2 regions of the Bradyrhizobium sp. USDA 4472 genome follow, and region 1 is predicted to be linked to the other one. Evidence: riboswitches for the same ligand, from Rfam matches in the RefSeq annotation. Region 1 holds a riboswitch; the other holds the start of a gene.

What was found. A riboswitch is a leader RNA that binds a small molecule or an ion and turns the genes downstream of it on or off. The one in region 1 is predicted to bind S-adenosylmethionine.
Region 2: linked by a shared signal. The riboswitch ahead of ACVWZ4_RS14655 (O-succinylhomoserine sulfhydrylase) and the one ahead of metX (homoserine O-acetyltransferase MetX) in region 1 are both predicted to bind S-adenosylmethionine.

Annotation. Positions count from the first base shown of each region.
Region 1 covers NZ_JBSSAM010000001.1:3,443,995-3,459,959, reverse strand. The annotation lists rRNA gene ACVWZ4_RS15940 (16S ribosomal RNA) at 1-11, opposite strand, end outside; gene ACVWZ4_RS15935 (M23 family metallopeptidase) at 1,013-3,076, shown strand; gene ACVWZ4_RS15930 (hypothetical protein) at 3,219-4,838, shown strand; gene ACVWZ4_RS15925 (hypothetical protein) at 4,930-5,196, shown strand; gene clpB (ATP-dependent chaperone ClpB) at 5,275-7,914, opposite strand; gene ACVWZ4_RS15915 (MOSC domain-containing protein) at 8,156-8,944, shown strand; gene ACVWZ4_RS15910 (TIGR02594 family protein) at 9,020-9,664, opposite strand; partial or broken gene ACVWZ4_RS15905 (hypothetical protein) at 9,883-10,242, shown strand; gene metW (methionine biosynthesis protein MetW) at 10,368-11,030, opposite strand; gene metX (homoserine O-acetyltransferase MetX) at 11,046-12,248, opposite strand; SAM riboswitch at 12,342-12,421, opposite strand; gene ACVWZ4_RS15890 (chorismate mutase) at 12,582-13,430, shown strand; gene hisC (histidinol-phosphate transaminase) at 13,468-14,562, shown strand; gene ACVWZ4_RS15880 (prephenate/arogenate dehydrogenase family protein) at 14,559-15,500, shown strand; gene ACVWZ4_RS15875 (DUF2125 domain-containing protein) at 15,579-15,965, opposite strand, start outside.
Region 2 covers NZ_JBSSAM010000001.1:3,182,659-3,198,623, forward strand. The annotation lists gene pstS (phosphate ABC transporter substrate-binding protein PstS) at 55-1,068, shown strand; gene pstC (phosphate ABC transporter permease subunit PstC) at 1,217-2,206, shown strand; gene pstA (phosphate ABC transporter permease PstA) at 2,208-3,053, shown strand; gene pstB (phosphate ABC transporter ATP-binding protein PstB) at 3,050-3,874, shown strand; gene phoU (phosphate signaling complex protein PhoU) at 3,886-4,602, shown strand; gene phoB (phosphate regulon transcriptional regulator PhoB) at 4,625-5,332, shown strand; gene ACVWZ4_RS14615 (GcrA family cell cycle regulator) at 5,433-5,945, opposite strand; gene ACVWZ4_RS14620 (acetylornithine transaminase) at 6,400-7,602, shown strand; gene argF (ornithine carbamoyltransferase) at 7,602-8,525, shown strand; gene ACVWZ4_RS14630 (Hsp33 family molecular chaperone) at 8,640-9,647, shown strand; gene apaG (Co2+/Mg2+ efflux protein ApaG) at 9,757-10,149, opposite strand; gene ACVWZ4_RS14640 (OpgC domain-containing protein) at 10,328-11,584, shown strand; gene ACVWZ4_RS14645 (SGNH/GDSL hydrolase family protein) at 11,584-12,354, shown strand; gene ACVWZ4_RS14650 (SGNH/GDSL hydrolase family protein) at 12,367-13,368, shown strand; gene ACVWZ4_RS14655 (O-succinylhomoserine sulfhydrylase) at 13,440-14,627, opposite strand; SAM riboswitch at 14,701-14,780, opposite strand; gene ACVWZ4_RS14660 (2'-deoxycytidine 5'-triphosphate deaminase) at 14,861-15,965, shown strand, end outside.

The DNA.
Region 1 (15,965 bases):
CTCTCAAGTTGGACTTGAACTTTGAACCGGCTGATCACAACGTTTGACGAGGTCCCACCATTATCGACCGAAGTCGATGTGCTGCCTGCGATTCACATCGCTGGCAACGATGGTGTTTCCTTTGAAACGTGTACCGCCGAAGTCTTTCGTCCGGTCTCGATCGGAAAAGCCGAAGCTCTTCAGAAGCGAGACCCGCAAGGACTCCGCCGTCCACGTTTCTCTTTCTTCATCTTCACTTGTCAAACAGCCCGGGACCAGGAGGCCCCAACCTTCCGGAGTGGAAGGGTTCCGACACCCTTACTGACGTCGAATGACTCCAACCGATTGTGTCGGCTGTTGTGTCACTCAACAAGTTGAGGAGCATCAGTGGCGCGTTCGCTCGCCTTGGTCAGTGACCCGGCGGCGCCGCGCTCAGTGGTTGGGGTTATAGGCCGCACCTTCCGGGCTGTCAACGCCAATCGTCAACAAATCGTCGCACAGTGGATTGTCGCAAAAAATCTAGTGATTACAGTTCATTAGCGAGCCATGGAGCGCGCGAGGCGGAGCGTCTCGGTAAAAAATCTGAAAAAAAGTTTGGGCCCGGGCGGCCTCCTGAGGGGGCCTGGGAGGGTCCTGAGGGGGGCCGGAAGAGGCCTCGGGCGCCGCGTCGCCCAAGGCCCCGCGCCCGCCATTCAGGAAACTTTTTCGATCTTAGGCGCCGTACTAGAGCCACAATCCCGCGGCGTTCTGGTATGACACAAGCTTGAATCGCAGGGATGCCAGTGGGGGCTGCCGGCGATTTGCTTGGGGTTCAGAGAAGGCGATCTGACGATGACGCGGCCTTCTTCGGACATTCGAAAGACATCGAGAGACCTTCACCTGCCCAGCTGTTCGTAATTTCGACCGGGCCCTCACTTGGGGCCTTCTGAGCGCGAGCACCTGTGCGGTACGGCTTTTTCCGCAATCCCCTGGAGAGGGCGAGCTGGGGAAGGTCTGCGGCGAGGGTTTCGGATCGTTGATTGGGGGACTTGGGTTGAACCAGAGGACGTCACGCGGCGCTTACGGGCGTGAGACCGGGATCATCGATCTCGGCCACGAGCCGCCGCTGTCCGTCGATGGTTCCGAGGCCGCCGTCATCGATCGCCGCCGCGTCTCGGTGCAATGGTTCAGCGGCACAATTCTGACCGGACTCTGCGGCGCAGCCCTGATCGGCGGCGCCGTATTCGCATCTCTCGACGGCGAAATGACTTTCGCCAAGGTGCCGGAGCGGGTCGAAGGCGCGCTGCGTGGCGCCTTCGGCGCGGCCGATCGCACCGCGACCCTGCACAAGAGCGACCGTCTGCCCCCGCCGAGCGACACCACGGCCTCGCGCAACATCGTCCGCGTCTCGACGGTGGCTCGCGTCGGCAACCGTGACGTGATGCGCGTCCGCCCCTTCGTTCGGATCGCCGGCAATCTGTCGATGACGACCAGCGACCTGTCGGCGAAAATCCCGCCTTTCAACGCGCAACGTCTGCTCACCGACGTCGGCTCAGACGCGAAGACTGCTGCCGACGATCCGAACAACCCCGAAGCCGTCGAGCCCGACGCCGAGGTCTCCTTCGTCACCAAGGACCTGTCGCCGGTGCTGCCGAAGGCCAAGATTTCCGCGGTCGTGGCGCTCGACGACATCCTGATGCGGGTGCGCGATGCCGCCAATTGGCGCGGCAATGGCGGGGTGCGCTACGCATCCCTCGCCAATGCCACCGCCGACGTCTCAGGCACGACCGGACCATCCGAGATGAAGATGGCCTACGCCGCCGAAGCGTCGCCGTCCGATCCCTATGCCGGTTTCGAGACCCGCGTGGTGCCTGAAAACGTCACGCTGCTGCCGAAGACGAAGGAGCAGATCACCGGCGGCAATCCGAACGGCGAGCGCGTCCACCTGGTCAAGAAGGGCGACAGCGTCGGCTCGGTCCTCCGCGATCTCGGCGCCACCGCGGACGAGATCAAGGCGATCACGGCAACGCTCGGCCCCCGCGGCCGCGACGGCGGCCTGAAGGAAGGCGAGAAGCTTCGCATCCTGATGGCACCCGCAAGCCCCGGCGCGCGGCTCCAGCCCTACCGCGTCGTGGTCGCCAACGACACCGTGGTCGAAGCGATCGCGGCGTTGTCCGATCTCGGCAAATACGTCGCGGTCGACGTTTCCAGCATGAATACCGTCGCCGACGCTACGGCCAACACCAACAGCGACGACGATGAAGATGACGACGGCAGCGGCGTGCGGCTCTACCAGAGCATCTACGAGACCGCGATGCGCAACAAAGTGCCGATGCCCGTCATCGACGACATGATCAAGATCTACTCCTACGACGTCGATTTCCAGCGCAAGGTGCAGCCGGGCGATTCGTTCGACGTGTTCTATGCCGGCGAAGACGAGGGCTCGACGGCGGTCGACAAGAGCGAAGTGCTGTTCGCCTCGCTCACGGTCGGCGGTGAAACCAAGAAATATTATCGCTACCAGAGCCCGGACGACGGCGTCGTCGACTACTATGACGAGACCGGCAAGAGCGCGAAGAAGTTCCTGGTCCGCAAGCCCGTCAACAGCGCCATCATGCGCTCCGGCTTCGGCGGCCGCCGCCATCCGATCCTCGGCTATGTGAAGATGCACACCGGCGTCGACTGGGCCACGGCCTACGGAACGCCGATCTTCGCTGCCGGCAACGGCGTGATCGAGAAGGCCCAGCTCGAAGGCGGCTACGGCAAATACGTCCGCATCAAGCACAACAACGGCTACGAGACCGCCTATGGTCACATGTCGGCCTTTGCCAAGGGCATGGAGCCCGGCAAGAAGGTGCGGCAGGGCCAGGTCATCGGCTTCGTCGGCTCGACCGGCCAGTCGACCGGCCCGCACGTTCATTACGAGATCCTCGTCAACGGCCGCTTCGTCGACCCGATGCGCGTGAAGCTGCCGCGCGGCCGTTCGCTCGAGGGCCCGATGCTCGCGGGGTTCGAGAAGGAGCGCGACCGCCTCGACGCCATGATGAGCGGCCGGGCCGGCGCCATCGCCCGCATGTCGGATGCGACCGGCGGGCCGTTGCAGGTCAGCAACCGCTGATTGGACAAGCGGTCGAAATCGACCTGCCATCCCCCGAAACGTGATTGCGGTGCGACGTCATTTTGACGCGCCGCAATTTCAAGTTTCGTTTGCCAAAGCGGTGTGACGAGCAAATACTTTCCAAAAAAGGGGAGGTCTCGCCATGACGCACAGGTTCGCCTGCGCAGCCTTCGCCGCTGCGATTTTTGCAACCACGAGCGCTTTTGCCGATGGCTGGGAGGTCACAAAGCTTGTCCCGGGCTCGGCCTTCCACGGCGTGCACGGACTCGGAATCGATAAGGACGGCCATCTGTTTGCGGGCAGCGTCGCAGGTGCGGCGCTCTATGAAGTCGACGTTGCCGCGGGTACCGCCAAGGTTGCAATCCCCGCACCTGTGGGCATGGCCGACGACATCGCCTTCGCGCCCGATGGCACCATGGCCTGGACCGGTTTCCTGACCGGCGATCTCTATGCGCGCAAGGGCGACGGCCCGATCAAGAAGCTGGCCAGCGGCCTTCCCGGCATCAATTCGCTCGCCTATCGCAGGGATGGCCGGCTCTACGCCACCACCGTCTTCCTCGGCGACACGCTCTATGAAATCGACGTCGACGGAGTCAAACCGCCGCGCCAGATCATGGACAAGATGGGCGGCCTCAACGGCTTCGAGTTCGGGCCCGACGACAAGCTCTACGGTCCGCTCTGGTTCAAGGGACAGGTCGCAAAGGTCGACGTCGACAAGGCCGAACTGACCGTCGTCGCCGACGGATTCAAGGTCCCCGCCGCGGTGAATTTCGATTCCAAGGGCAATCTCTGGGTGGTCGACACGGCGCTCGGCCAGCTCGTTCGCGTCGATCCCAAGTCCGGCACCAAGACCGTGGTCGCGCAACTGAAGCCGTCGCTGGACAATCTCGCCATCGACGACAGGGACCGCATCTACGTCTCCAACATGGCCGACAACGGCATCCAGGAGGTCGATCCGGCGACCGGCCAGGCGAAGCAAATCATCGTCGGCAAGCTCGCTTTGCCCGGCGGCATCGGCGTTACCTCTGAAAACAGCAAGGATACGATCCACGTCGCCGACGTGTTTGCCTATCGCACGGTGGACGGCGCAACCGGCGAGGTCATCGAGAAGGCGCGCATGCACGCCGACGGCGTCACCCTCGAATATCCGATGAGCGCGACGGCGAAAGGCAACGACGTGGTCCTGTCGAGCTGGTTCACCGGCACGGTACAGGTGATCGACGGCAAGTCCGGCGCGACGCGCGAGATGCTGCACGGCTTTAAGGCGCCGCACGACGCCATCGTGCTTGCCGACGGCAGCCTGCTGGTGGCCGAACTCGGCACCAAATCTCTGGTCAAAGTCAGCGGTGAGCACGGCAAGGATCGCGCCACGCTGATCGGTGGGCTCGAAGGCCCGATCGGCCTCGTCGCCGGATCGGGCGACGAGGTCTATGTCACCGAAGCCTTTGCCGGTACCGTCTCCAGGATCGACAAGAATGGCGAGAAGACGGTGCTCGCCAAGGACCTCAAAATGCCCGAAGGTCTTGCGCGCGCAAACGACGGCCGGTTGATCGTGGCGGAGGTCGGCGCCACCAGGCTGATCGAAATCGACCCGGAGAACGGCCAGGTTACGGAGATTGCGGCCAATCTTCCGATCGGCCTGATCGGAGCGCCCAATGGCCTGCCGACCCACATCCCGACCGGCGTTGCGGTCGGCAGCTCCGGCACCATCTATTTCAGCTCGGACGTCGAGAATGCGATTTACAAGGTCGTGAAGAAGTAGGCTCGCCTGGGGGGACGCCGGCCGCGGAACAGGTGCCCCGGCTTTCCTGTTAGACGCTGACGGAAACCCCCACCAGCAGGAGGACCGTCCCATGACGCGCCTCTCACGCGACGATGTCGTCAAGGCCGTGGACCGGGCCGACGACGTCACCATAGCCCAGATCATCGAAACCGGCGCAACTGTCGAGGAACTCACTGAGGCCCAAGCCTGGCTCGCCAACGACGAACCCATGATCAACGATTTGCGGCCACTGGCACAGGGCCGCGTGCGTGAACTCGTGGATATTCTCTCGGAGCTAGAACAGGACGATGACGAGCAAGGTCCTGCCGGGCCTGGCTCGGCGTCGGCAATCAGCTAAAGCGATCAACTGACAAAAATTCGCCCCGGAGAGAGCAACCTCTCCGGAGCGAATTGCTTTGGCGATGCGCGTCGGCGCTCAGTTCAGCTTGCGCTTCGGCACCGGCGCCTCGAATGGCGCGATCTCCGCGGTCTGCGGCGCCTTGCCGTTGAAGGTCAGCACATTGCCTTCAGACGAGATCGCAACCGTGTCGCCATCCCTGACGTCGCCGGCCAGGATCATCTCCGCGAGCGGATCCTGGAGATAGCGCTGGACCACCCGCTTCAGCGGCCGCGCACCGTAGGCCGGATCCCAGCCCTTGGCCGCGAGCCAGTCGCGGCCCGAGGCGTCGAGCGTCAGCACGATCTTGCGATCGGTCAGCAGCTTCTGCAGCCGCGCGAACTGGATCTCGACGATCCGGCCCATCTCGCTGCGCTGCAGGCGATGGAAAAGGATGATCTCGTCGACGCGGTTGAGGAATTCCGGCCTGAAATGCCCCCGCACCATTCCCATCACCTGCTCACGCACGGCGGAGGTGTCTTCGCCCTCCGGTTGATTCACCAGAAACTCCGAACCGAGGTTCGAGGTCATGATGATCAAGGTATTGCGGAAATCGACGGTACGGCCCTGGCCATCGGTCAGGCGGCCGTCGTCGAGCACCTGCAACAGCACGTTGAAGACGTCGGGATGGGCTTTCTCGATCTCGTCGAACAGCACGACCTGGTAAGGCCGGCGCCGCACCGCTTCGGTGAGCGCACCACCCTCGTCGTAACCGACATAGCCGGGAGGCGCGCCGATCAGCCGCGAGACCGAATGCTTCTCCATGTACTCGGACATGTCGAGGCGAACCATCGCGGTCTCGTCGTTGAACAGGTACTCGGCGAGCGCTTTCGTCAACTCGGTCTTGCCGACGCCGGTGGGACCCAAGAACATGAACGAGCCGGTCGGCCGATTCGGATCCTGCAGGCCCGCGCGCGAGCGGCGCACGGCCGTTGCGACGGCACGCACGGCCTCGGCTTGGCCGACGACGCGCTTGCCGAGCTGCTCCTCCATCTTGAGGAGCTTCTCCTTCTCGCCTTCCAGCATCTTGTCGACGGGCACGCCGGTCCAGCGCGAGACCACCTGCGCGATGTGGTTGGCGGTGACCGCCTCCTCCATCATCTCGCCGGAGTTCTCCTTGGCCTCGATATCAGCCAGTTGCTTTTCCAGCTGCGGGATCCGGCCGTAGGCCAGCTCGCCCGCCTTCTGAAACTCGCCGCGCCGCTGCGCATCGGCCAGATCGACGCGCAAGGCGTCGAGCTCCGACTTCAGCTTCTGGGCGTTGGAGAGCTTGCTCTTCTCCGCACTCCAGCGCGCGGTCAGCGCGGTGGATTTCTCCTCGAGTTCGGCCAGCTCCTTCTGCAGCGTTTCCAGACGCGACTTGGAGCCGAGATCGCTTTCCTTCTTCAGCGCTTCCTGCTCGATCTTGAGCCGGATGATCTCCCGATCGAGCGAATCCAGCTCTTCCGGCTTGGAATCGACCTGCATCTTCAGCCGCGCCGCGGCCTCGTCCACGAGGTCGATGGCCTTGTCCGGCAGGAAGCGGTCTGTGATGTAACGGTTGGACAGCGTCGTCGCGGCCACGAGCGCGGAATCGGTGATCCGTACTCCGTGGTGCTGCTCATACTTGTCCTTGAGGCCGCGCAGGATCGAGATCGTGTCCTCGACCGAAGGCTCGCTGACGAAGATCGGCTGGAAACGCCGCGCCAGCGCCGCATCCTTCTCGACATGCTTGCGGTACTCGTCGAGCGTGGTCGCACCGATGCAGTGCAGCTCGCCGCGGGCGAGCGCGGGCTTGAGCAGGTTGGAGGCGTCCATCGCGCCCTCGCCCTTGCCGGCGCCGATCAGCGTGTGCATCTCGTCGATGAACAGGATGAAGGTGCCTTCGCTCGCGGTCACTTCCTGGAGCACGGCCTTCAGCCGCTCCTCGAACTCACCGCGGTATTTTGCACCCGCGATCAGTGCGCCAAGATCGAGCGATAGCAGCTTCTTGTCCTGGAGGCTCTCCGGCACGTCACCGTTGACGATGCGCAGCGCGAGGCCTTCGGCGATCGCGGTCTTGCCGACGCCGGGCTCGCCGATCAGGACGGGATTGTTCTTGGTCCGGCGCGAGAGCACCTGGATGGTGCGGCGGATCTCCTCGTCACGGCCGATGACCGGGTCGAGCTTGCCGTCGCGCGCGGCCTGGGTCAGGTCGCGGGCATATTTCTTCAGCGCGTCATAGGCGTTCTCGGCGGTCGCGGAATCCGCGGTGCGGCCCTTGCGCAGCGCCTCGATGGCGGCGTTGAGGTTTTGCGGGGTGACGCCGCCCTTCGCGAGAATCGCGCCGGCCTCGCTGGTCTTCTCCAGCGTGAGGCCGAGCAGCAGACGCTCGACCGTGACAAAGCTGTCGCCCGCCTTCTCGCCGGCTTTTTCGGCGGCATCGAAGGTGCGGGCAAGCTCGGGTGCCAGATAGATCTGGCCGCCACCGCCGCCGGAAACCTTCGGCACCTTGCCCAGGGCATCCTCGGTCGCCTTCAGAATGGCGCGGGAATTACCGCCGGCGCGGTCGATCAGGCCGGAAGCCAAGCCTTCACTGTCGTCCAGCAGCACTTTCAGGAGATGCAGGGTGGAAAACTGCTGATGTCCCTCGCGCATCGCAAGCGACTGCGCGGACTGGATGAAGCCCCTGGAGCGTTCGGTATATTTATCGATATTCATGTGGTTTCTGTCCCTCGGCCTGCCCCTGGGGCCCTAACAGGCACCCCAAACGGCATCTTCATTGGGTTTCCGCTTGCCGCGTTGACGTTGCTCAACCGGCAGCGGTCGTTATCGGCCGACACTGGCGCCGGCCTGAACCAGATGTGGGAAGCGTGCCCTCGGATCGGAAGAGGCAAGTTCACAATTTCGTGCGCAGATCGGCCCACTTGGCGAGGACAGAGCGAATCCCCTAAGTAGCCGCATGACCGCCAATCAGACGGCCGAGATCACCGGCCTTTACCGCTACCCGATCAAAGGCCTGACGCCGGAACCCCTGTCCCGGGTGCCCTTGCGCTCAGGCCAGACCCTGCCCTCCGATCGCCGCTACGCGATCGAGAACGGACCCAGCGGATTTGACCCGGAAGCCCCGGGATGGCAGCCCAAAATCCAGTTTCTGATGCTGGCCCGCAATGAGCGGTTGGCCTCCTTGGACAGCCGGTTCGAGGACGCGACCAATCGCCTGACCCTTCGCAAGAACGGCCAGATCGTCGCCAGCGGCGATCTCGAGACCGCCGACGGCCGCGCCGCCATCGAGGCCTATTTCGCGGAGAATTTTCATGCGGAGCTGAAGGGGCCGCCAAAAGTTCTGTCCGGCCGTGGCCACAGTTTTTCCGACGTGGCCCGCAAGGTCGTGTCCATCATCAACATCGAGAGCGTCCGCGCCATCGAGACCATGCTCGATGGCATCGCCGTCAATCCCCTGCGCTTCCGCGCCAATCTCTACGTGACGGGCTGGCCAGCCTGGTCCGAGCTCGACCTCGTCGGCCAGACGCTCGCGATCGGGCAGGCGCGGCTGAAGGTGGTGAAGCGCATCGTCCGCTGCCCGGCCACGAATGTGGATCCGGTGACGGCGAAGCGCGATCTCGAGATACCGCCGACGTTGTCGCGCCATCTCGGCCACATGGACTGCGGCATCTATGCCGAGGTAATGGCCGACGGCGAGATCGGCGTGGGCGATGCGGTCGCCGTGGAACAACCGAGATTGGTGTGAGCTTCGTAGGGTGGGTTAGCGAAGCGGATGCGCAAGGCGCAATCCGCTAGCTAACCCACCCTACGCACCGTCACCTCAATTCGGCATCACATACGCATAGATGCGGCCGCGCGAGATCGGGGCCTCGCGGACGCGATTGCCGTTGTTGCCGGAGATCATGATCGGATTGCCGTGCGCGTCGATGCCGGTAATGATGCCGACATGCCCGCCGCGGCGGCCGCGCGACATCACCGCGATGGCCCCGACCTGCGGGCCGGAGACGCGCGTGCCGTAATGCGCGAACGAGCTCGCCATGTCGGACCCGGTGCCCTGATGGCCGGTCTTCTGAAGCACCATGTTCATGAAACGCGCGCACCACAGACTGCCGCGCCCAGTCGGATTGCCGCCGAGATAACGGCGCGCCTCGGACACGAGCCCCGATCCACCGCCGAAGCCGCCGCTCGCGACCGCGCCGCCGCCATTGGCGCTCGGATCATAGCTGGCCTGCGTGTTGGCGAATCCACTCCCCTGCAACTGCGCCGCGCTGCGCTCGAAGCGCGAGCTGCCTGCATGGTGGCGATAATGATGATGCCTGGCGTGATGCACGTAGGCGTGCCGCTCCGCGCTGTGACGATGATGGGGCCGCGCTGAGGCCGGAGAAACGAACGCGGCACAAGCCGCGAAGATGAACGCCAGCGCGACAACACAACGCGACAGGCGAGACGCAAACAACTCAACCATACTTCATCCTCGTTGACACCCCCACTTCCCAAGTCGGCCCGTGCGGTGGCCGACATCGACAGAGGCCGTTAAGCCGCCCGATGTGGCGAGAAAAAGACACCATGGCCCGTGAATAGCTGCGATGATTTTGCGGCAATGTTGGTGTGAAGCCGCCTCATTGCCGACATCTGCATTAACCGCAATTCTCAAGTCGCGGCTTGAAGAGAGGGAAACAGTTAATGCCCCACGCCACGATCAGGGACGGCGTCCGCCTCCCGTTCGAGGAAGCGGGTCAGGCAACGCCGATACTTTTTCTGCACGAGTTCAAGCAGTGCCGCGCCAATGCCGATCAATTCGAGACGCTGGGCTCGGCGGGAGTCGCAAAGGTCACGCGCGAGGCGCCGAGCCGGATCCCTTGCTGGTGAAGGGCCCGCGCGGTTTTCAGGGCTCGCGGCCGTCGATCTTTGCGATGACTGATGCGATCAGGGGCGCTGCGACGCCCGCGCTGGTCATCTGCGGCGACGAGGATGACCCTTGCATCGGGCGCGAGACTGTTTCGAAAAGCATCTACCGGCCTCGCGATGTTTCCGAAGTCGGGACTCCGTCCGTTGCGAGCGCAGCGAAGCCATCCGGAATCCTTCCGCGGACACTCTGGATTGCTTGGTCCCAAGAGCTCCTCGCAGTGACGACGGATCGAGCTGAGTTCCTTGGGGCAAGGCGATCTTTACTTCCCCTGCCCGCGCGTGAGCAGAAACACGCCCTGCTCGCCGAACAGATTCCACACCCACCATGGCAGCCGAAGCCGCAGCGGGCGGCCGTAGAGGTCGAGCGCCTCGGCGCGCTCCATCTTGACGTGGATCTCGTCGCAGAGTTCGACGAAATCCTTGATCGTGCAGAAATGGATGTTGGAGGTGTCGTACCAGCTCGCCGGCAGGTTCTCCGTGCGCGGCATGTGGCCGCCGATCAAGAGCTGCAGGCGCATGCGCCAGAAGCCGAAATTGGGGAACGACACGATGGCGCGGCGGCCGATGCGCAGGAGGTTCTCCAGCACGACCTTGGGCTGCCGCGTCGCCTGCAGCGTCTGCGACAGGATCACGTAGTCGAAGGCATCGTCGGGATAGTTGACGAGGTCGGTATCGGCATCGCCCTGCACCACCGCGAGGCCCTTGGCCACGCAGCGGTTGACGCCCTCGCGCGACAGTTCGATGCCGCGGCCGTCGATGCCGCGGGTCTCCAAGAGCTGCAGCAGATCGCCGTCACCGCAGCCAACGTCGAGCACTTTCGAGCCGGGCTTGACCATTTCGGCGACCAGCAGATGGTCGGCGCGAAATGGACCGGGCTGTTCGGACGCGAGGCCATTGAGCGGCAGCAGTTCCTGTACAGACATCGCCAGCCGTCCTCGTCAGTCGTTCTTGCCGGTCAACCCGCGCGCCTTGCCCGCCGATTGCAGGAAGGCACGCGAGATGTCGAAGAATTCGGGCACGTCGAGCAGGAACGCGTCGTGGCCGCGGTCGGTCTCGATCTCGGCGAATGACACCCGCGCGCTCGAGGCGTTCAGCGCGTGCACCAGCGCGCGCGATTCCGACGTCGGGAACAGCCAGTCGCTGGTGAAGGAGACCACGCAGAAGCGCGTCTCGATCCCGGCGAACGCTTTCGCCAGCACGCCGCCATGGTCGCCGGCGATATCGAAATAGTCCATCGCGCGGGTCAGATACAGATAGGAGTTGGCGTCGAAGCGTTCGACAAAGGACGAGCCCTGGTAGCGCAGATAGGACTCGACCTGGAAGTCGGCGTCGAACGAGAAGGTCGGCAGCTCGCGGTCCTGCATGCGGCGGCCGAACTTGCGATGCAGCGCGGCGTCCGAGAGATAGGTGATGTGCGCCGCCATGCGCGCGACCGCAAGGCCGCGATGCGGATGGATGCCCTGATCGGCGTAGGCGCCGTTGTGCCAGTCGGGATCGGCCATCACGGCCTGGCGGCCGAGCTCGTGGAAGGCGATGTTCTGCGCGGAGTGCCGCGTCGAGCAGGCAATCGCCAGCGCGGAGTAGACGCGCGCAGGGTACGCCGCGGTCCATTGCAGCACCTGCATGCCGCCCATCGAGCCGCCGACCACGGCAAACAGCGTATCGATGCCGAGCCGGTCGATCAGCATCGCCTGCGCGCGCACCATGTCTGGGATGGTGATGACGGGGAAATCGAGGCCCCAGACCTTGCCGGTCGCGGGATTGATCGAGGCTGGACCCGTAGAGCCCATGCAGCCGCCGATCACGTTGGAGCAGATGATGAAGTACCTGGCAGGATCGAGGGGCCGACCGGGACCGACCAGCGTCTCCCACCAGCCGGATTTGCCGGTGACGGGATGCACATTGGCGACGTGCTGGTCGCCAGTCAGCGCATGGCAGATCAGAACCGCGTTGGAGCGATCGGCGTTGAGCTCGCCATAGGTCTTGTAGGCGATCTGGAACGGGGTGAGATCGACGCCGCAATCCAGCCGCAGCGGCTGGTCCGCGCCGAACAGCGCGACTTCCGAACTCGGATGATCGACCTCATGCGACCGGTCGTCGGCACTGATCGCGGGACTGGGTACGGACTTGACGCCAACCATCTCTGACCATCGACCTCGTTTGCGATCGGACTTCAGATCGCGACTGACATCAGGCCATGAAAAACCCGGCCTGAACGATAGGTTCGGCCGGGATCGAAAGCGTCCCCGGCCTGTTTAGCGAGTTTTTTAACGTGGCTGCAAGCCGGCCGGCTCAAATGACCACGGAACAGGCAAAAACCTACCGGCTTGGGCCCATTTCGTCAAGTCGCGCTCCGGATGAACCAAAATCGTCTCTCACTGGGCAGCTCTGCAGGACGTCATTTCTCTTTGCTTTCGCCGCCCTGACTGCCTAATCAGGACATTGCCCGCAGCTTCCCAACAGTCCTGTCAGACATGTCCCAACGCCCGCCCGCGCCACCATCGCTCCAGGAATTGCGCAAGGAGATCGACGCGATCGACGAGGGCATGCACCGCCTGCTGATGCAGCGCGGCGACATCATCGACCGGCTGATCCAGGTGAAGCAGACCCAGGAGGTCGGCTCCGCGTTCCGCCCGGCGCGCGAGGCCTCGATGATGCGCGAGATCGTGCAGCGCCATCGCGGCATCCTGCCGCTCGACACGGTCGAAAGCATCTGGCGCGTCATCATCTCGACCTTCACCTATGTCCAGGCGCCGTTCTCCGTGCATGCCGACATCTCGGTGAGCGAGCCCGCGATGCGCGATTCCGTGCGCTTCCATTTCGGCTTCACCGTTCCTTACGTCGCACATTTCAGTGCACAGGCAGCGGTGGAGGCGGTGGCGAAATCCAAGGGTGATCTGGCGCTGGTCTCGGCGACCTCGAGCCGCACGCCGTGGTGGCTGGAGCTAGAAGCCGACGGCGCGCCGAAGATCATCGCGCGCATGCCCTTCGTCGAGCGCGCCGACCATCCGGCCGCGCTGCCCGTGTTCGCGGTGTCCCGCGTTGCCGACAGTGCCGTGGTGACGGAGGTCGAAACGTTCAGCGTGCGTGTCTCGGGGTGGAACGCCGAGGTCGCGCGGGCGCTGTCGCCGCTCGCCGAGATCGTGGCGGTGCCCGATACCGCCTTCGACGGCGCGGCGCTGCTGGTCTCAGTCGCGGGCGCCGCCAGCATCGACAAGATCAGGGCGGCCCTGATCGCAGCGGGGGCCTCCGTGCGCTCCACGGCCCTCGTCGGCAGCCACGCAACGCGCTATACGGTGCCCCCGACCGGGTCGAAATCGTAGATCGAGAACCGCCTCAAGACCATTTTCGGAGTTGAAGATGTCCCGCCCCGTGCCGAATCCCGGCATTCTCGATATTGCGCCCTACACGCCCGGCAAGAGCCCGGTCGCCGAGCCGGGCCGCAAGGTGTTCAAGCTCTCGGCCAACGAGACGCCGTTCGGACCCTCGCCCAGGGCGATCGAGGCCTTCAAGCATGTCGCGGAGCATCTGGAAGACTACCCCGAGGGAACCTCGCGCGTGCTGCGCGAGGCAATCGGCCGCTCGTTCGGGCTCGACCCGAACCGCATCATCTGCGGCGCCGGCTCGGACGAAATCCTCAACCTGCTCGCCCACACCTATCTCAGCCACGGCGACGAGGCGATCTCGACCACGCACGGCTTTCTGGTCTACCCGATCGCAACCATGGCGGTCGGCGCCAAGAACGTGGTCGCGGCCGAGAAGAACCTGACCTGCGACGTCGACGCCATTCTCAACGCAGTGACGCCGCGCACGAAGCTGGTCTGGCTCGCCAATCCAAACAACCCGACCGGCACCTATGTGCCGTTCGACGAGGTCAAGCGCCTGCGCGCCGGCCTGCCCTCGCACGTGCTGCTGGTGCTCGATGCCGCCTATGCCGACTATGTCTCGCGCAACGATTACGAGATGGGAATCGAGCTCGTCGCCACCACGGAGAATACCGTGGTGACGCACACCTTCTCAAAGATCCACGGTCTTGCGGCACTGCGCGTCGGCTGGATGTTCGGCCCCGAACACATCGTCGACGCGGTCAACCGCATCCGCGGACCCTTCAACGTGTCCACGCCGGCGATGTATGCCGCGGTCGCGGCGATCGAGGACACCGCCCACCAGGCGATGTCGAAGCAGTTCACCGAGACCTGGCGCAACTGGCTCACCGAGGAGATCGGCAAGCTCGGGCTGAAGGTGACGCCGGGCGTCGCCAATTTCGTGCTGATCCACTTTCCGCAGGAGGGCAAGACGGCGGACGCCGCCGACGCCTTCCTCACCAAGCGCGGCCTGGTGCTGCGGGCGTTGAAGAACTACGGCCTGCAGCATGCGCTGCGCATGACCATCGGCACCGAGGAGGCCAACCGCCTCGTCGTCGACGCCTTGCGCGACTTCATGGCCGGCAAATGAGTGTGGATCCGCACTTCCAGCGCATCGCGCTGATCGGCTTCGGCCTGATCGGCGGCTCAATCGCACGCGCTGCGAAGCGCCAGGGTCTGGCCGGCGAGATCGTCACCACCGCGCGCTCGGAGAAGACGCGTGCGCGGGTGCTGGAGCTCGGCATCGTCGACCGGGTCGTGGCGACAAATGCGGAAGCGGTGAAGGACGCCGATCTCGTCATCCTCTGCATCCCCGTCGGCGCCTGCGGGCCGGTGGCGCAGGAGATTGCGGCGCATCTCAAGCCCGGCGCTGTGATCTCGGATGTCGGCTCGGTCAAGGGCGCCATCGTCAGGGACATGGCGCCGCATTTGCCGGAGACCGTTCATTTCGTGCCGGCACATCCGGTCGCAGGCACCGAGCATTCGGGGCCGGATTCCGGCTTCGCCGAGCTCTTCATCAACCGCTGGTGCATCCTCACGCCGCCTGAAGGCACCGACGCCGAGGCCACCGCGCACCTACGCGCTTTCTGGGCGGCTATGGGCGCCAGAGTCGAGGTGATGACGCCGGATCACCATGATCTCGTGCTCGCAATCACCAGCCATCTGCCGCATCTGATCGCCTACACCATCGTCGGCACCGCCGACGAGCTGGCGCAGGTGACGGAATCGGAGGTCATCAAGTTCTCCGCCGGCGGCTTCCGCGACTTCACCCGCATCGCAGCCTCCGATCCGACGATGTGGCGCGACGTCTTCCTCGCCAACAAGGACGCCGTGCTGGAGATGCTCGGCACCTTCACCGAGGATCTCGCCAAGCTCACCCGCGCGATCCGCCGTGGCGACGGCGAGGCGCTGTTCGACCATTTCACCCGCACCCGCGCCATCCGTCGCGGAATCGTCGAGATCGGCCAGGATTCGGCCGCAGCCGACTTCGGCCGCCAGCACGGGCAGCTCGACAAGAAGCCGGGCTAACCAATCCTTGATCCGTGCGATGCGACGGCGTCCGGCCGGCGCTTCATCATCATGGCGCGAAGGCGCCGTGAGCGCGGATCAATACAGCGGGGGAATCTGGCCGACCTTGATGGGGCCGAGCATCACGGCGCCATCGGCGAATTTGAGCGGAAAGGTACGGGCCTTCTTGCCCTCGAGCGTGCTCTCGGCGCCAATCGAATTGATGCCGGCGGCAACACCGGCATTGGCGTTCTGCTTGATGACCTTGCCGAGGCCGGGAACGGCGCGGTCGAGTGCGCCGAAGAGATTGTTGAGATCCTGCGACTTGACGCCGGGCGCGACGCGATCGAGCGTCGCCTGCGGCACGCCGTCTTCCAGCATCTTCTCGATGCCGAGCGCCGGGATGATGCGCTCGAGGCCGGTCACGGTCATCTGCAATTCGCCGTCCAATCGGCCATTGGCCGAGAGGCCCAGCGTGCCGGCTGC
Region 2 (15,965 bases), 260 kb from region 1:
GGGGAGCGCGATCGGGCGCTGATGGGCGCTTCGCTCCCCTGTATGGAGACCAGCATGAAATTCATCAAAACGATCGTCGCTGCCGGCTTGGTCGCCGCAACGACGACGACGGCCTTCGCCGCCGACATCACCGGTGCCGGCTCGACCTTCATTTTCCCCGTCCTCTCCAAATGGGCTGATGCCTACAAGAAGGACACGGGCAATGGCGTGAACTACCAGTCGATCGGTTCTGGCGCCGGCATCAAGCAGATCCAGGCCAAGACCGTGACCTTCGGCGCGACCGACGCTCCCTTGAAGGCGGATCAGCTCCAGAAGGACGGCTTCGCTCAGTGGCCGATGGTCATGGGCGGCATCGTTCCGGTCGTGAACGTTGAAGGCGTGAAGGCCGGCGATCTCGTGCTCGACGGCGCCACCCTCGCCGACATCTTCGTCGGCAAGATCACCAAGTGGGACGACGCTGCGATCAAGAAGCTGAACCCGGGTGCCAAGCTGCCGTCGGAAGCGATCTCGGTCGTTCACCGCGCGGACGGCTCCGGTACCACCTTCAACTTCACCAACTACCTCTCCAAGGCCAGCGCCGACTGGAAGAGCAAGGTCGGTGAAGGCACCGCCGTCGAGTGGCCCGTTGGCGTCGGCGCCAAGGGCAACGAGGGCGTTGCCGGAAACATTGCCCAGACCAGGAACTCGATCGGCTATGTCGAATACGCCTATGCCAAGCAGAACAAGCTGACCTACACCAAGATGGTCAACAAGGCCGGCAAGACCGTCGACCCGACCAACGAGTCGTTCCAGGCTGCCGCGTCCAACGCCGACTGGACCAGCGCTCCGGGGTACTACCTGATCCTCACCGACCAGCCTGGCGACAAGTCCTGGCCGATCGTCGCGACGACCTTCGTGCTGATGCACAAGGAAGCGACCGACAAGGCCGCGTCGCAGGAAGCGCTGAAGTTCTTCCAGTTCGCCTTTGAAAAGGGTGCGAAGTCTGCGGAGGAACTCGACTACATCCCGATGCCCGAGAACGTCGTGAAGCTGATCGAGAAGACCTGGTCAGCCGACATCAAGAGCTAAGCTCTTTGCTCTCGGAGGCAGTGCGGCCTCCTGCGGCCGCATTGCCGACGTGACGACTTTTCTGCCCCGGATAGGCCTCGTGCCGAGTCTGGGGCACGAGACCATCAAAAGCGTATATGACTTGGCACAGGGGATCGGCGTGGCAGAAATGGCCGTTCAGAGCGATGTAATCGACGACGCCGGACCATACGATCGCGCCAAGGCTTTGAGCGCGTTCAAGCTCGGCGATGTCACCTTCTACTGGATTACGCGGCTCAGCGCGATTTCGGTGCTTCTCATTCTCGGCGGCATCATCGTTTCGCTGATCATCGGCGCCGTCCCGGCGATGAAGGAGTACGGCTTCGCGTTCCTGTGGACGCAGCGCTGGGCGCCCTCGGCGGATCCGCCCGTGCTCGGCGCGCTCGGACCGATGTACGGCACGCTCGTCACCTCCTTCATAGCGATGCTGATCGCCATTCCGGTCGGTCTCGGCATTGCGATCTTCCTGACCGAGCTCTGCCCGCAATGGCTGCGCCGGCCAATCGGCATGGCGATCGAGCTGCTCGCCGGCATTCCCTCGATCATCTACGGCATGTGGGGCTTCTTCGTGCTGGGCCCGTTCCTGGCCAACACCTTCCAGCCCTTCATGATCAAGATCTTCGATGGCGTCCCCGTGCTCGGCGCGATCTTCGCAGGTCCGCCGTCCTATCTCAGCCTGTTCAACGCCGCGCTGATCCTCGCGATCATGGTGCTGCCATTCATCACATCGATCTCGGTCGACGTGTTCAAGACGGTGCCTCCGGTGCTGAAGGAAGCTGCCTATGGAGTCGGCTGCACCACCTGGGAAGTGGTGCGCAGCGTGGTAATTCCCTATACCCGCGTCGGCATCATCGGCGGCGTCATGCTGGCGCTGGGCCGCGCGCTCGGCGAGACCATGGCGGTCACCTTCATCATCGGCAACTCGTTCCGCATCTCGTCGTCGATCTTCGCGCCGGGCACGACGATCTCGGCGGCGATCGCCTCCGAATTCGCCGAGAGCGACGGGCTGCACCAGTCCGGCCTGATCCTGCTCGGCCTGCTGCTGTTCGTGCTGACGTTCTTCGTGCTCGCGGGCGCCCGGCTGATGCTGCTGCGTCTGGAAAGGAAGGCGGGGAAGTAACATGAACCCGATTTATGCACGCCGCCGCCGCAAGGACATCGTCGTCCGCACGCTCTGCATCGCCGCCGCCGCCTTCGGCGTGACCTGGCTCGCGCTGATCCTGATGACGCTGCTTTACAACGGGTTGGCGGGCCTCAACCTCGAACTGTTCGTCGCCGACACGCCGCCGCCGGGCTCGACCGAAGGCGGCCTGCGCAACGCCATCGTGGGTTCGCTGATCATGACCGTGATCGGCGTCGGCATCGGCGCGCCGCTCGGCCTGTTCGCCGGCACCTATCTCGCCGAGTACGGTCGCAACGACAAGCTGACCTCGGTGATCCGCTTCATCAACGACATCCTGCTGTCGGCGCCCTCGATCATCATCGGCCTGTTCATCTATGGCGCCGTGGTGGTGCCGATGCGCGGCTTCTCGGCGATCGCAGGCTCGCTCGCTTTGGCCGTCATCGTGATCCCGGTGGTGCTGCGTACGACCGAGGACATGCTGCTGCTGGTGCCGAACGCGCTGCGTGAAGCGGCCTCGGCGCTCGGCCTGCCGCGCTCGCTGGTGATCAAGCGGATCGCCTATCGCGCGGCCCGCTCGGGTCTCATTACCGGCGTGCTGCTCGCGACCGCCCGTGTCGCCGGCGAGACCGCGCCATTGCTCTTCACCGCGCTGTCGAACCAGTTCTTCAGCCTCGGCCTGAACAAGACGATGGCGAACCTGCCCGTGACGATCAACAACTTCGTCCAGAGCCCCTATGCCTATTGGAAGCAACTCGCCTGGAGCGGTGCGCTGCTGATTACGTTGACCGTGCTTGCCCTGAACATTGGCGCGCGCATTCTTGGCGCCGAGAGGACCGCAAAATGAGTGACCTTTCCGTATCGATGAGCGCCTCCGGCGGGCTCCCGCATGCCCAGCAGCCGCTGCCCGAAGCTCCGGCGAAGGTGACAGTGCGCAATCTCAACTTCTATTACGGCGAGCACCACGCGCTGAAGAACATCAATCTGGCGCTCGGCACCAACCGCGTCACGGCCTTCATCGGCCCGTCGGGCTGCGGCAAGTCGACCCTGCTGCGCATCTTCAACCGGATGTACGACCTCTATCCCGGCCAGCGCGTCACCGGCCAGCTGATGCTCGACCAGACCAACATCCTCGATCCCGGGCTGGACCTCAATCTGTTGCGCGCGCGCGTCGGCATGGTGTTCCAGAAGCCGACGCCGTTTCCGATGACGATCTACGAGAACATCGCCTTCGGCATCCGTCTCTACGAGAAGATCCCGAAGTCCGAGATGGACGACCGCGTCGAGAAGGCGCTGCGCGGCGGCGCGCTGTGGAACGAGGTCAAGGACAAGCTCAATGCATCCGGCCTCTCGCTCTCCGGCGGCCAGCAGCAGCGTCTCTGCATCGCGCGCACCGTCGCCGTGCGGCCCGAGGTGATCCTGTTCGACGAGCCCTGCTCGGCGCTCGACCCGATCTCGACCGCCAAGGTCGAGGAGCTGATCCAGGAACTGTCCGAGAATTACACGATCGCGATCGTCACCCACAACATGCAGCAGGCGGCGCGCGTCTCCGACAAGACCGCCTTCATGTATCTCGGCGAGTTGATCGAGTTCGACGACACCAGCAAGATCTTCACGTCGCCGACCGACCGGCGCACGCAGGATTACATTACCGGCCGGTTCGGCTGAGGAGACAGGACATGGGTTCTGAACATACCGCAAAGGCTTTCGATACCGACCTCCAGGAGCTCACCCGGTCGGTCGCGGAAATGGGCGGCCTCGCCGAGCGGATGATCGTCGATTCCGTCGACGCGCTGATCCGTCGCGACGTCGCGCTCGGCCAGCGCGTGGTCATCACCGACGCCGAGATCGACGCGCTTCAAAGGCGGATCGAGGAGCACGCCGTGCTCACCATCGCCCGCCGCCAGCCGATGGCGATCGATCTGCGCGAGATCGTCGGCGCCATGCGCGTCGCGACCGATCTCGAGCGGATCGGCGACCTCGCCAAGAACATGGGCAAACGCGTCGCGGCGCTTGAGACGGATTTCCATCCGCTCAAGCTGTTCCGTGGCCTCGAGCACATGACCGACCTCGTGCAGCAACAGGTCAAGTCGGTGCTGGATGCCTATGCCGCGCATGATCTGCCGGCGGCGATGGTGGTGTGGAAGGGCGACGAGGAGGTCGACGCCATCTGCACCTCGCTGTTCCGCGAGCTCCTCACCTACATGATGGAGGATCCGCGCAACATCTCGTTCTGCATCCATCTGATGTTCTGCGCCAAGAACATCGAGCGGATCGGCGACCACGCCACCAACATTGCCGAGACCGTGTTCTACATGATCGAAGGCCAGGCCATCACCGACAAGCGACCGAAGGGCGACATGACGACCTTCGCAACCACCGTCCCCAACACCTGAATCCTCAAGGAGCGACGACCCCATGGGCGCACGCATTATGGTGGTTGAAGACGAAGAAGCTCTCACCGAGCTGCTTCGCTACAATCTCGAAGGCGACGGTTATGACGTTGAGACGGTGATGCGCGGCGACGACGCCGACACCCGTCTCAAGGAGCACATTCCCGATCTGATCGTGCTCGACTGGATGCTGCCGGGCCTGTCCGGTATCGAGCTGTGCCGCCGGTTGCGGACGCGGTCCGACACCAAGCAGCTGCCGATCATCATGCTCACCGCGCGCGGCGAGGAGAGCGAGCGGGTGCGCGGCCTCGCCACCGGCGCCGACGATTACATCGTCAAGCCGTTCTCCGTGCCTGAGCTGTTGGCGCGGGTGAAAGGACTGCTGCGGCGTGCAAGCCCCGAGCGGCTCGCAACCGTGCTGGCTTTCGGCGACATCGAGCTCGACCGCGAAAAGCGTCGCGTGGCGCGCTCGGGCCGGCCGATCGACCTCGGCCCGACCGAATATCGCCTGCTGGAGTTCTTCCTGGAGCATCCCGGCCGCGTGTTCTCGCGCGAGCAGTTGCTCGACAGCGTCTGGGGCCGCGACATCTACATCGACGAGCGGACCGTCGACGTGCATATCGGCCGCCTGCGCAAGCTCCTCAATCTCGGCCGCGAGCAGGACCCGATCCGCACCGTCCGTGGCGCCGGCTACGCGCTCGACGACCGCTTCGCGAAGGCCGAGCAGGCCTGAGCACGGTGACATGCAAGCAAAATAAAAAGCGCGCCCTGGGGCGCGCTTTTTTATGTCTCGATCGTCGCAGGTACCGGGACGCTGTCGTCTGGAGCCATGCTCAGCGCGGACCCGGCTTCGCCGGCGCGCGGCGACGATCGGCCGCCGGCTGATACGCGACCCGCGAGTGCTGGGCGCAATAGGGCAGGCCGGAGAGCGCCTTGCCGCCGCAGAAGAAGAAGTCCGCGCTCGAGGGATCGCCGACCGGCCAGTGGCAGGTGGCCTCGTTCAATTCGAGCAGCGACAGCCGCTGGCTCATCGGCACCACGTTGTCGAAGGTCACAGGTTCAGCCTCGACCTCGACCTCGAAGGCCTGGGCGAGTGCGGTGTTGCCCCGCGAGATCGGGCGGCTCACGCGCATCATGTGCTGCGCGGGACGCGCCTTGCGCGGCCGGGGAGCTGCCGAAGACGGGCTCTTGGCGCGGCCGGACAGGCCGAGCCTGTGTACCTTGCCGATCACGGCGTTGCGGGTGACATTCCCAAGCTCAGCGGCAATCTGGCTGGCCGAAAGTCCGGCCTCCCAGAGCTTTTTCAGCTGTTCGACGCGATCGTCGGACCAGGTCAAAACGGTCATGGCACCCTTTCCTTCACCGCGCGCCGCCATCTGCGGGGCCGCACGACGAATGCGTAAGCTTCGAAAAACCCGTGCCGCCAGAATCCCTTAAGGCTCGCCGGGCGCAATCAGACGCCCGAACGTTTACGCCGGTACAAGAGGACTTTTGGGATCAGAACCGCTGCACGAGATGTCGTATCTGACAAGCCGAACGCTACAATATGGCGTGACTCACGCGCAAGAGTCCGGCGACTCGCTTCCACATGTTCCGTGGCGAATATCCCGCAAAATCGCCACCGCAAGACTACGGATTCAGCATGTCGCGAGGCGTTCGGGCGGCATTGACACCCGTTTCACCAGGCCTAAAATGGTGACGCGTGCCGCCCTTAAAAGGCGGCACGTTTCGTTTTCAGGCTGGTCAATGGTGCGTTGCGCAATGCACGCCCACACCGTCCGCAACATTCAAGTGGCCGTCATGACTAACAGCGCAGCGCCGCATTTGCTCCCCGTTTTCGCCAGGGCCGATCTCGGTTTTGAGCGCGGTGAAGGCGTTTGGTTGATCGCAACCAATGGCGATCGGTATCTCGATTTCACCTCGGGCGTCGCCGTGAATGCGCTCGGACATGCCCATCCCGCGCTGGTCAAGGCGCTGCAGGAGCAGGCCACCAAGCTCTGGCACATGTCGAACCTGTTCCAGAGCCCGGATGGCGAGAAGCTCGCCGCGCGTCTGTGCAACGAGAGTTTTGCCGACTTCGTGTTCTTCTGTAATTCCGGCGCCGAGGCGCTGGAGGGCGTGATCAAGCTGGTCCGCCATCATCACTTCTCCAAGGGCCATCCCGAGCGCTATCGCATCGTCACCTTCGAAGGCGCTTTCCATGGCCGCACGCTGGCGACGCTGGCCGCGACCGGATCGGCAAAATATCTCGAAGGCTTCGGGCCGCCGATGGACGGTTTCGACCAGGTGCCGCATGGCGACATCGAGGCCGTGAAGAAGGCGATCGGGCCACACACCGCCGGCATCCTGATCGAGCCGATCCAGGGTGAGGGCGGCGTGCGCTCTGCGACACCGTCTTTCCTCAAGGCGCTGCGTCAGCTCTGCGACGAGAAGGGCTTGCTGCTCGCCTTCGACGAGGTGCAGACCGGCATGGGCCGCACCGGCGACCTGTTTGCCCATCGGCGCACCGGCGTCACGCCTGACGTGATGTCGCTCGCCAAGGCGCTCGGCGGTGGCTTCCCGATCGGCGCGGTGCTGGCAACGGGTGATGCAGCCTCCGGCATGGGACCCGGCTCGCACGGCTCGACCTTCGGCGGCAATCCGCTGGCGATCGCAGCTGCAAACGCCGTGCTCGACGTCATGCTCAAGCCCGGCTTCTTCGACCACGTGCAGAAGATGTCGCTGCTCCTGAAGCAGAAACTCGCTTCCGTGATCGACCGTCACCCCGATATCCTCAGCGAAGTCCGCGGCGAGGGGCTCTTGATCGGCATCAAGGCCGTGGTGCCCTCAGGCGATCTGGTTGCGGCCTTGCGCAACGAAAAACTGCTCACCGTCGGCGCCGGCGACAATGTCGTACGCTTCCTGCCGCCGCTGATCGTCACCGAAGCCGAGATCGAGGACAGCGTCGCCAGGCTCGAACGCGCCTGCACGGCGCTGTCGGGTAACAAGCGGGCGGCAAGCTGATGAGCAAGAGTCCCAAGCACTTCCTCGATATCAACGAGCTGCCGCTGTCCGAGCTCAAGAGCATGCTCGCGGCTTCTTCCGCCATGAAGGCGAAGCAGAAGGCGCACCAGCCGGTCAAGCCGCTCGAAGGCAAGACGCTGGCGATGATCTTCGAGCGCCCCTCGACCCGCACCCGCGTCTCATTCGATGTCGCCATGCGCCAGCTCGGCGGCGAACCCATCATGCTCACCGGTGCCGAGATGCAACTCGGCCGCGGCGAGACCATTGCCGACACCGCGCGCGTGCTGTCGCGCTATGTCGACGCCATCATGATCCGCATCCTCAATCACGAGGCCCTGCTGGAACTCGCGGCGAACGCGACCGTGCCCGTCATCAACGGCCTGACGCGGCGCTCGCACCCGTGCCAGGTGATGGCCGACCTCATGACCTATGAGGAGCATCGCGGCCCGATCGAAGGTCGTACAGTGGCCTGGACCGGCGACGACAACAATGTGCTGGCGTCCTGGGCCCACGCCGCCGAGCGCTTCAAGTTCCAGCTCAATGTCGCGACGCCGCCCGAGCTCGCGCCGAAAAAGGCGATGCGCGACTTCATCAAGACCACGGGTGCGCCGATCGTGCTCGGCACCGATCCCGAGGCCGCGGTCAAGGGCGCCGATTGTGTCGTCACCGACACCTGGGTGTCGATGGGCGACAAGGAAGGCGAGCACCGCCACAACGTGCTCAAGCCCTACCAGGTCAATTCCAAGCTGATGTCACTGGCCAAGCCCGACGCGCTGTTCATGCACTGCCTGCCGGCCCATCGCGGCGAGGAGGTCACCGACGAGGTGATCGACGGCCCGCAATCGGTCGTGTTCGACGAGGCCGAAAACCGCCTGCATGCGCAGAAGGGCATTTTGGCCTGGTGCTTTGACGCGGTGAAGTGATCCTTCTCATGGGCCCGGTGGTCACTCCGGGCTACGCAGGCCGTCGTTCCGAGGGGCGCCGGAATGCGGGCGTGCCTCTTTCATTTCGCATAGACCGACCCCAGATAGAGCGCCATGGTTTCCCAATCTCCTGACATAAAAACCGGGCCCGAAGGCCCGGTTCGCGCGCCATCAGCGGTTCCGATCGATGACGCCGTGCTGCCCTACGAGGTCGACGCGCTCGATGTGCGCGGCCGCCTGGTGCGGCTTGGTCCCGCGCTCGACGAGATCCTGACCAAGCACGATTATCCGGCACCCGTAGGCAAGCTGCTCGGCGAGGCCATCGTGCTGACGACCCTGCTCGGCTCGGCGCTCAAATTCGAAGGCCGCTTCATCCTTCAGGCCCAAACCGACGGCCCGGTGTCTTTCCTCGTGGTCGACTATCAGGCGCCCGATCGTCTGCGCGCCTATGCGCGCTTCGATGCCGAGCGCCTCGGCAATGCCAAGGATTCCGGGACGCTGCTGGGCCGCGGCCACCTCGCCATGACTATTGACCAGGGGCCCGACATGAGCCGCTACCAGGGTCTGGTCGCGCTCGACGGCGGCAGCCTGGAAGATGCCGCACACGAATATTTCCTGCGCTCCGAGCAGATCCCGACGCGCGTGCGTCTCGCGGTCGGCGAGGAGTGGCGCTCGAGCGACGGCGGCAAGCATCGCTGGCGCGCCGGCGGACTGCTGATGCAATTCCTGCCGAAGGCACCGGAGCGCGCGCGGCAGGCGGATTTGCATCCTGGCGATGCGCCCGAGGGCCTTGAGGTGCATAGCGTTGCCGAAGACGATGCCTGGGTCGAAGCCCGCTCGCTGATCGAGACGGTCGAGGACGTCGAGCTGATCGACCCCGATCTGTCCGGCGAGCGGCTGCTCTACCGCCTCTTCCACGAGCGCGGCGTGCGCGTGTTCAAGCCAATGGTCCTGAAAGCGCAATGCTCCTGCTCGCGCGACGCGGTTGCGTCGATGCTGAAGAGCTTTTCAGCGGACGACCGCTCCGCCATGGTCAAGGACGACAAGGTCGTCGTGACCTGCGAGTTCTGCTCGTCGGTGTACGAGTTCACGCCTGATGAAGCGGGCGTGGAAGACGCGTAGGTGTCGGCCCCGTAGGTGGATCAGCGAAGCGTAATCCAGCTCTTTTGTTTCTGTCAGCGGTGGATTGCGCCTTTCGGCCAATCCACCCGACGGAGCCTGCGCTGGGAGGCTAATTCAACACCCGCTTGTTGTCAGGGCTGTCCAGCGAGAACGTCGGCACGTCGATCTCGAAACGTTCGCCGCTTGCGCTGACCATCTGGTAGCGGCCGGTCATGAAGCCGGAGGCGGTCGTGAGCGGGACGCCGGAGGTGTATTCGAAGCGCTCGCCGGGGGCTAGCGTCGGCTGCTCACCGATCACTCCCTCGCCCCGGACCTCCTGCTGGCGCCCGGTGGCGTCAGTGATGATCCAGTGCCGCGTGCGCAGTTGCACCGTCTCATTGCCGGTGTTCGTGATGACGATGGTGTAGGACCAGAAATAGCGGGAGCGCTCGGCCGAGGACTCCCCCGGCACGAAATTGGGCTCGACGGTTACTTCGATCTGGCGGGTCACGGCGCGGTACATGGCTGCCATCATAACGAAAACCCCGCCGGGAACCAAACGCCGCAGGCGGTCCCGGCGACATCGTCCCGCCAGAATTCACGAGGAATTAGGCCCTGATGTGATCCAGCCGCTTTGCGAGGCGGCGACAGGACCGGTACACTCCCATACGTCGCGATTTGCGGAAGGGTTTTTGGCCCCGATGACCATTGCCGATCAAGTGACGGGATCGACGATCGCGGGAACTGCAGGAGCCAAACCTGTGGAGGCCAAGCCGCGCGTTACTGCGCCAGCCATCACGCTGCCTGCCATCGGCGAGCGCGAGCTCAGGCTTGACCTGTTCCGGGGTCTCGCGCTGTGGCTCATCTTCATCGACCATCTTCCGCCGAATCTGCTGACCTGGTTCACGATCCGCAACTACGGCTTCAGCGACGCGACCGAGATCTTCATCTTCATCTCCGGCTACACCGCCGCCTTCGTCTACGGCCGCGCGATGCTGGAGAATGGTTTCGTCGTCGCCACCGCGCGCATTCTGCGGCGTGTCTGGCAGATCTATGTTGCTCACGTATTCCTGTTCACGATCTTCCTCGCCGAAATCTCCTACGTCGCGACCAGCTTCGAGAACCCGCTCTATACCGAAGAGATGGGCATCATGGATTTCCTCAAGCAGCCCGACATCACCATCGTGCAGGCGCTGCTGCTGCGCTTCCGTCCCGTCAACATGGACGTGCTGCCGCTCTACATCGTCTTGATGCTGGCGCTACCACTGATCCTGTGGTCGATGAAGCGGCGGCCCGACGTCACGCTCGCGCTCTCGGCCGTGCTCTACGCGGTGACCTGGGAATTCGACCTGTTCTTCTCCGCCTATCCGAACGGCTTCTGGGCCTTCAATCCGCTCGCCTGGCAATTGCTGTTCGTGTTCGGAGCATGGTGCGCGCTCGGAGGTGCACGACGCATGTCGCGCATTCTGGCATCACCCGTGACGATGTGGATCTCGATCGCCTACATCGTGGCGGCGTTCTACGTGACGCTGACCTGGTACGTGCCGCAGCTCTCGCACTTCATGCCGAAGCGCCTCGAGCAGTGGATGTATCCGATCGACAAGACCGACCTCGACGTATTGCGCTTCACGCATTTTTTGGCGCTGGCCGCGCTCACCGTACGCTTCCTGCCGCGGGAGTGGCCGGGCCTTAGATCGCCGTGGTTGCGGCCGCTGATCCTGTGCGGCCAGCATTCGCTGGAGATATTCTGCCTCGGCGTCTTCCTGGCCTTCGCCGGTCACTTTATCTTGGCCGAGGTCGCCGGGGGGCCAGCCATGCATGCGCTGATTAGTCTCTCCGGAATCCTGATCATGTGGGCGGTGGCCTGGGTCATTTCGTGGTACAAGCGCGTGGCTGACAAGAGCGGTGCGAAAACCAAAAACGCCGCCGGCAATGCCGATCTGGCGGGAGGGGGCTGATGAAGGCGAGGGTTTTCCTAAGCCTGATCCTGCTATGCGGCGGCCTCGCCGCGCCTTCGGCGCGCGCGGGCGATGCTGTGCCTGCCGCGCCTGCCGCCTGCGAACTGCCGCCTTATCTCCTTGCCACCGACAGTCAGCTCCACAAGGTCGCGGACACCGTGAAAACAGGCAAGCCGCTCGAGATCCTCGTCATCGGCAGCCGCTCCACCACCATTCCGGCCCAGGAGGACAGTTCCTATCCGGCGCGGATGCAGGCCATTTTGAAGGAGAAGCTGGCGCCTGCAGAGACCGTGCACGTCTCCGTAGAAATACAGAGCAAGAAGACAGCGGAGGAGGCCGCGGGTACCTTCGTTAAGCTCATGGAAGCCAAAGCTCCTACTTTGGTCATCTGGCAGACCGGAACGGTGGATGCTATCCGATCGATCGATCCCGACGAATTTCGTGGCGCCGTGACCGAAGGGGTCGCTGCGTTGCAAAATGCAGGGGCTGACGTCGTCTTGATGAATTTGCAATATAGCCCGCGTACCGAAACCATGATCTCGGCGCCGCCCTATCTCGACAATATGCGGGTGGTGGCGCAGGAGCATGATGTCCCGCTGTTCGACCGTTTCGCGATCATGCGGCAGTGGAATGACCAGGGTCAGTTCGACCTGTTCAGCCCTTCCCGCGGCCCTGAACTGGCGAAGCAGGTCCATGATTGCCTGGGCCGGGCATTGGCGCAATTTGTGATCGACGCTGCCCATCTGGCGCCGGCCCAGCAGCAAAATTGAGGTCTAGCGTTAATGAGTTCTCTCCGCCCTTTTGCCCTTTCGACATGGCTGACCGCGCCCGCGGCGGTGGCGCTGCTGATGCTGACGCCCGTGCTGCAGGCGCCTGCTCACGCGCAAGCGGCCGAGGCGACGTCCGCGCCGCAGCAGGCCGCTAATCCCGCATCCGCATCGCCGTCTCAGACCACGGTCGCTGCGGCCAGCCAGCCCGCAGGCGAGCAGCGCGGGCTCACGTCGCGCGCGATCGACAAGGTGAAGCAGGTCGCCAAATCCGCCGGCGACATTTTTAGTCGTGTGCCCTGTTTGTCGCCGAAGGGCGGCGCCAATCCCATGGGCTCGCTGCCGCATGTCGCCAACAAGCTCATTGCCGGCAAGCCCGTCGTGATCGTCGCGTTCGGCTCGTCCTCGACGGCCGGCTACGGCGCGAGCTCGCCCGACTACAACTATCCGAACCGCCTCGCCGGGCAGCTCCACCGGCAATATCCGACTGCCGACATCACCGTCATCAATGCCGGTGTGGGCGGCGAGGATGCGCCCGAGATGATGAAGCGCCTCCAGACGCAAGTCATCGATGTGCATCCGGACCTGGTGATCTGGCAGGTCGGCACCAACGCCGTGCTGCGCAATCTCGATCCCGGCGACACTGCGAAAATGGTCGAGGACGGCGTCGCCCGCATCCAGGCCGCCGGCGATGCCGACGTCGTGCTGGTCGACCCGCAATATTCACCGCGCGTCACCGAGCGTCCCGAGAGCGCAAGCAAGATGGTGAAGCTGCTCGGCAAGGTCGCTCAGCTCCGTCACGTCGGCATCTTCCCGCGCTTCGAGGTGATGCGCGAGTGGCACGAGAAGCAGGCGCTTCCGGTCGAGAGCTTCGTCATCGCCGACGGCCTGCATATGAACGATTGGGGCTACGCCTGCTTCGCGCAGTTGCTGGGCGATGACATCATCCGCTCGGTCGGCCAGATCAAGTTAGGGGTGAACGTGCCCGCGGACGTGCGGACGTATCGGCCGATGTAGAGGCGAGTAGGGAATGGCGAGTAGCGAACAGGGATTGATCCATTCGCCACTCACCATTCGCCATTCGGCCCTCACGCCGTCTCCAGCGCCGCCGTCAAATCCTCGACCAGGTCATCCGCGTGCTCGAGCCCGGCCGAGAAGCGAATGAATCCCTCGCCGATGCCGAGCTCGGCGCGCACCTCCGGCTTCAGCCGCTGATGCGTTGTCGTCGCCGGATGCGTGACGAGGCTCTTGGCGTCGCCGAGATTGTTCGAGATCTTTGCGAGCTTCAGCTCGTTGAGCACGCGGAACGCAGCCGCCTTGCCGCCCTTCACCTCGAAGCCGACCAGCGTCGAGCCGCCGCGCATCTGCTTCTTCACCAGCGCCGCCTGCGGATGATCCTCGCGGCCGGGATAGACCAGCCGCGCGATCTTCGGATGGCTCGCCAGCACGTCGGCGATGCGCGCCGCGGTGTCGGTCTGCGCACGCACGCGCACGCCTAACGTCTCGAGGCCCTTGAGCAGGACCCAGGCATTGAACGGCGAGATCGACGGGCCGGTCTGGCGCATGAAATTGTGGATGTGCTCGGCGATGAAGGCTTCCGAGGCCAGGATGATGCCGCCGAGACAGCGACCCTGGCCGTCGATGTGCTTGGTCGCGGAGTAGACGACGACGTCGGCGCCGAGCGCGAGCGGGCTCTGCCAGATCGGCGTCGCGAACACGTTGTCGACCACGAGCCGCGCGCCGCCACTATGCGCGATCTCGGCTATCGAGGGAATGTCGAGCACGTCGAGTGTCGGGTTGGTCGGGCTCTCCAGGAAGAACGTCTTGGTATTGGGCTTGAGCGCGCGCTGCCATTCGTCGAGATTGGCGCCGTCGACCAGCGTGGTCTCGATGCCGTAGCGCGGCAACAAATCCTGAATGACGTAGAGGCATGAGCCGAACAGTGCGCGGGAGGCCACGACGTGATCGCCGGCCTTGAGCGGCGCCAGGATTGCCGTCGTCACCGCTGCCATGCCTGTTGCCGCCGAGCGCGCGGCTTCGGCGCCTTCGAGCTCGATCATGCGGCGCTCGAACATCGCAATCGTCGGATTGGAATAGCGCGAATAGATGAAGCCGGGGTCCTCGCCCTTGAACCGCGCCTCGCACTCCTCGGCGCTGCTGTAGACATAGCCCTGGGTCAGGAACAGCGCCTCCGACGTCTCGCCATATTGCGAGCGCAGCGTGCCGGAATGGACCAGGCGGGTTTCGGGGCGGTAGTTGGCAGGCGACTTCGACATAGGACCCTCCGATATGACCGTTGAGCGAAAACGGTCACAAAAAAACCGGCCTGGATATCTCCACGGGCCGGGATCACAGAGGTCCCCGGCCTGTTTAGCGACTTATTTAACGTGGCTGCAAGCCGGCCGGCTCAAATCACCACGGGATAAGTGATGCTCATATTCCGCAATGCCCTTTTCGTCAAGGCGTCCATCGGATAGCCGTAAAAGGCTGGTATTTCCCGCATGTCCGGATGCATTTGACCCCCGATGAGGACCCACGGTTGACGTTCACGGTTGCCGCCGACGCCAATGGTATCCTGCCCGACCGCATGATCGCGGCGATGGCGGAAGCGGGCCTCATCCTGCCCGCATATGATTTCGTCGAAAGCCAGATCCAGCCGGCGAGCCTCGATCTGCGTCTCGGCGACATCGCCTACCGCGTGCGTGCGAGCTTCCTGCCCGGCCCCGGCGCCACCGTCGCGGAGCGCATCGACCAGCTGAAGCTGCATGAATTCAGCCTCGCTGACGGCGCGGTGCTCGAGACCAACTGCGTCTACATCGTGCCGCTGCTGGAAAGCCTCGCGCTGCCGCCGGAGATCGTTGCGGCCGCCAATCCGAAAAGCTCGACCGGGCGGCTCGATGTCTTCACCCGCGTGATCGCCGACGGCACCCGCCGTTTCGACATGATCGGCGCCGGCTATCACGGCCCGCTCTATGCCGAGATCAGCCCGAAGACGTTTCCGGTCCTGGTGCGTGAGGGTTCGCGCCTGTCGCAGGTGCGCTTCCGCACCGGTGACGCCATCCTCAACGCCGACGAACTCGATGGCTTGCACGCCACCGAGCGTCTCGTCGACATCGACGATGCCGATCTCACCGGCGGCGTTGCCGTCTCGGTCGATCTCTCCGGCGAGAACGGCAGTGGCTTCGTCGGCTACCGTGCCAAGCGCCACACCGGCGTCGTCGACGTCGATCGTCGCTCCGGCTATGCAGTGGAAGATTTCTGGGAGCCGATCTCGGCCCGTCCCGACGGCAGCCTGATCCTCGATCCCGGCGAGTTCTACATCCTCGCCTCGAAGGAAGCCGTGCAGGTCCCGCCCGATTACGCCGCGGAGATGGTGCCGTTCGACCCCCTGGTCGGCGAATTCCGCGTGCACTATGCCGGATTCTTCGATCCGGGCTTCGGCTATGCCGGCGCCGGCGGGCAAGGCGCACGCGCCGTGCTCGAGGTGCGCTCGCGCGAGGTGCCGTTCATCCTCGAGCACGGCCAGATCGTCGGCCGTCTCGTCTACGAGAAGATGCTGGCGCGCCCGGACGCGATGTACGGCCAGCGCATCGGTTCCAACTACCAGGCGCAGG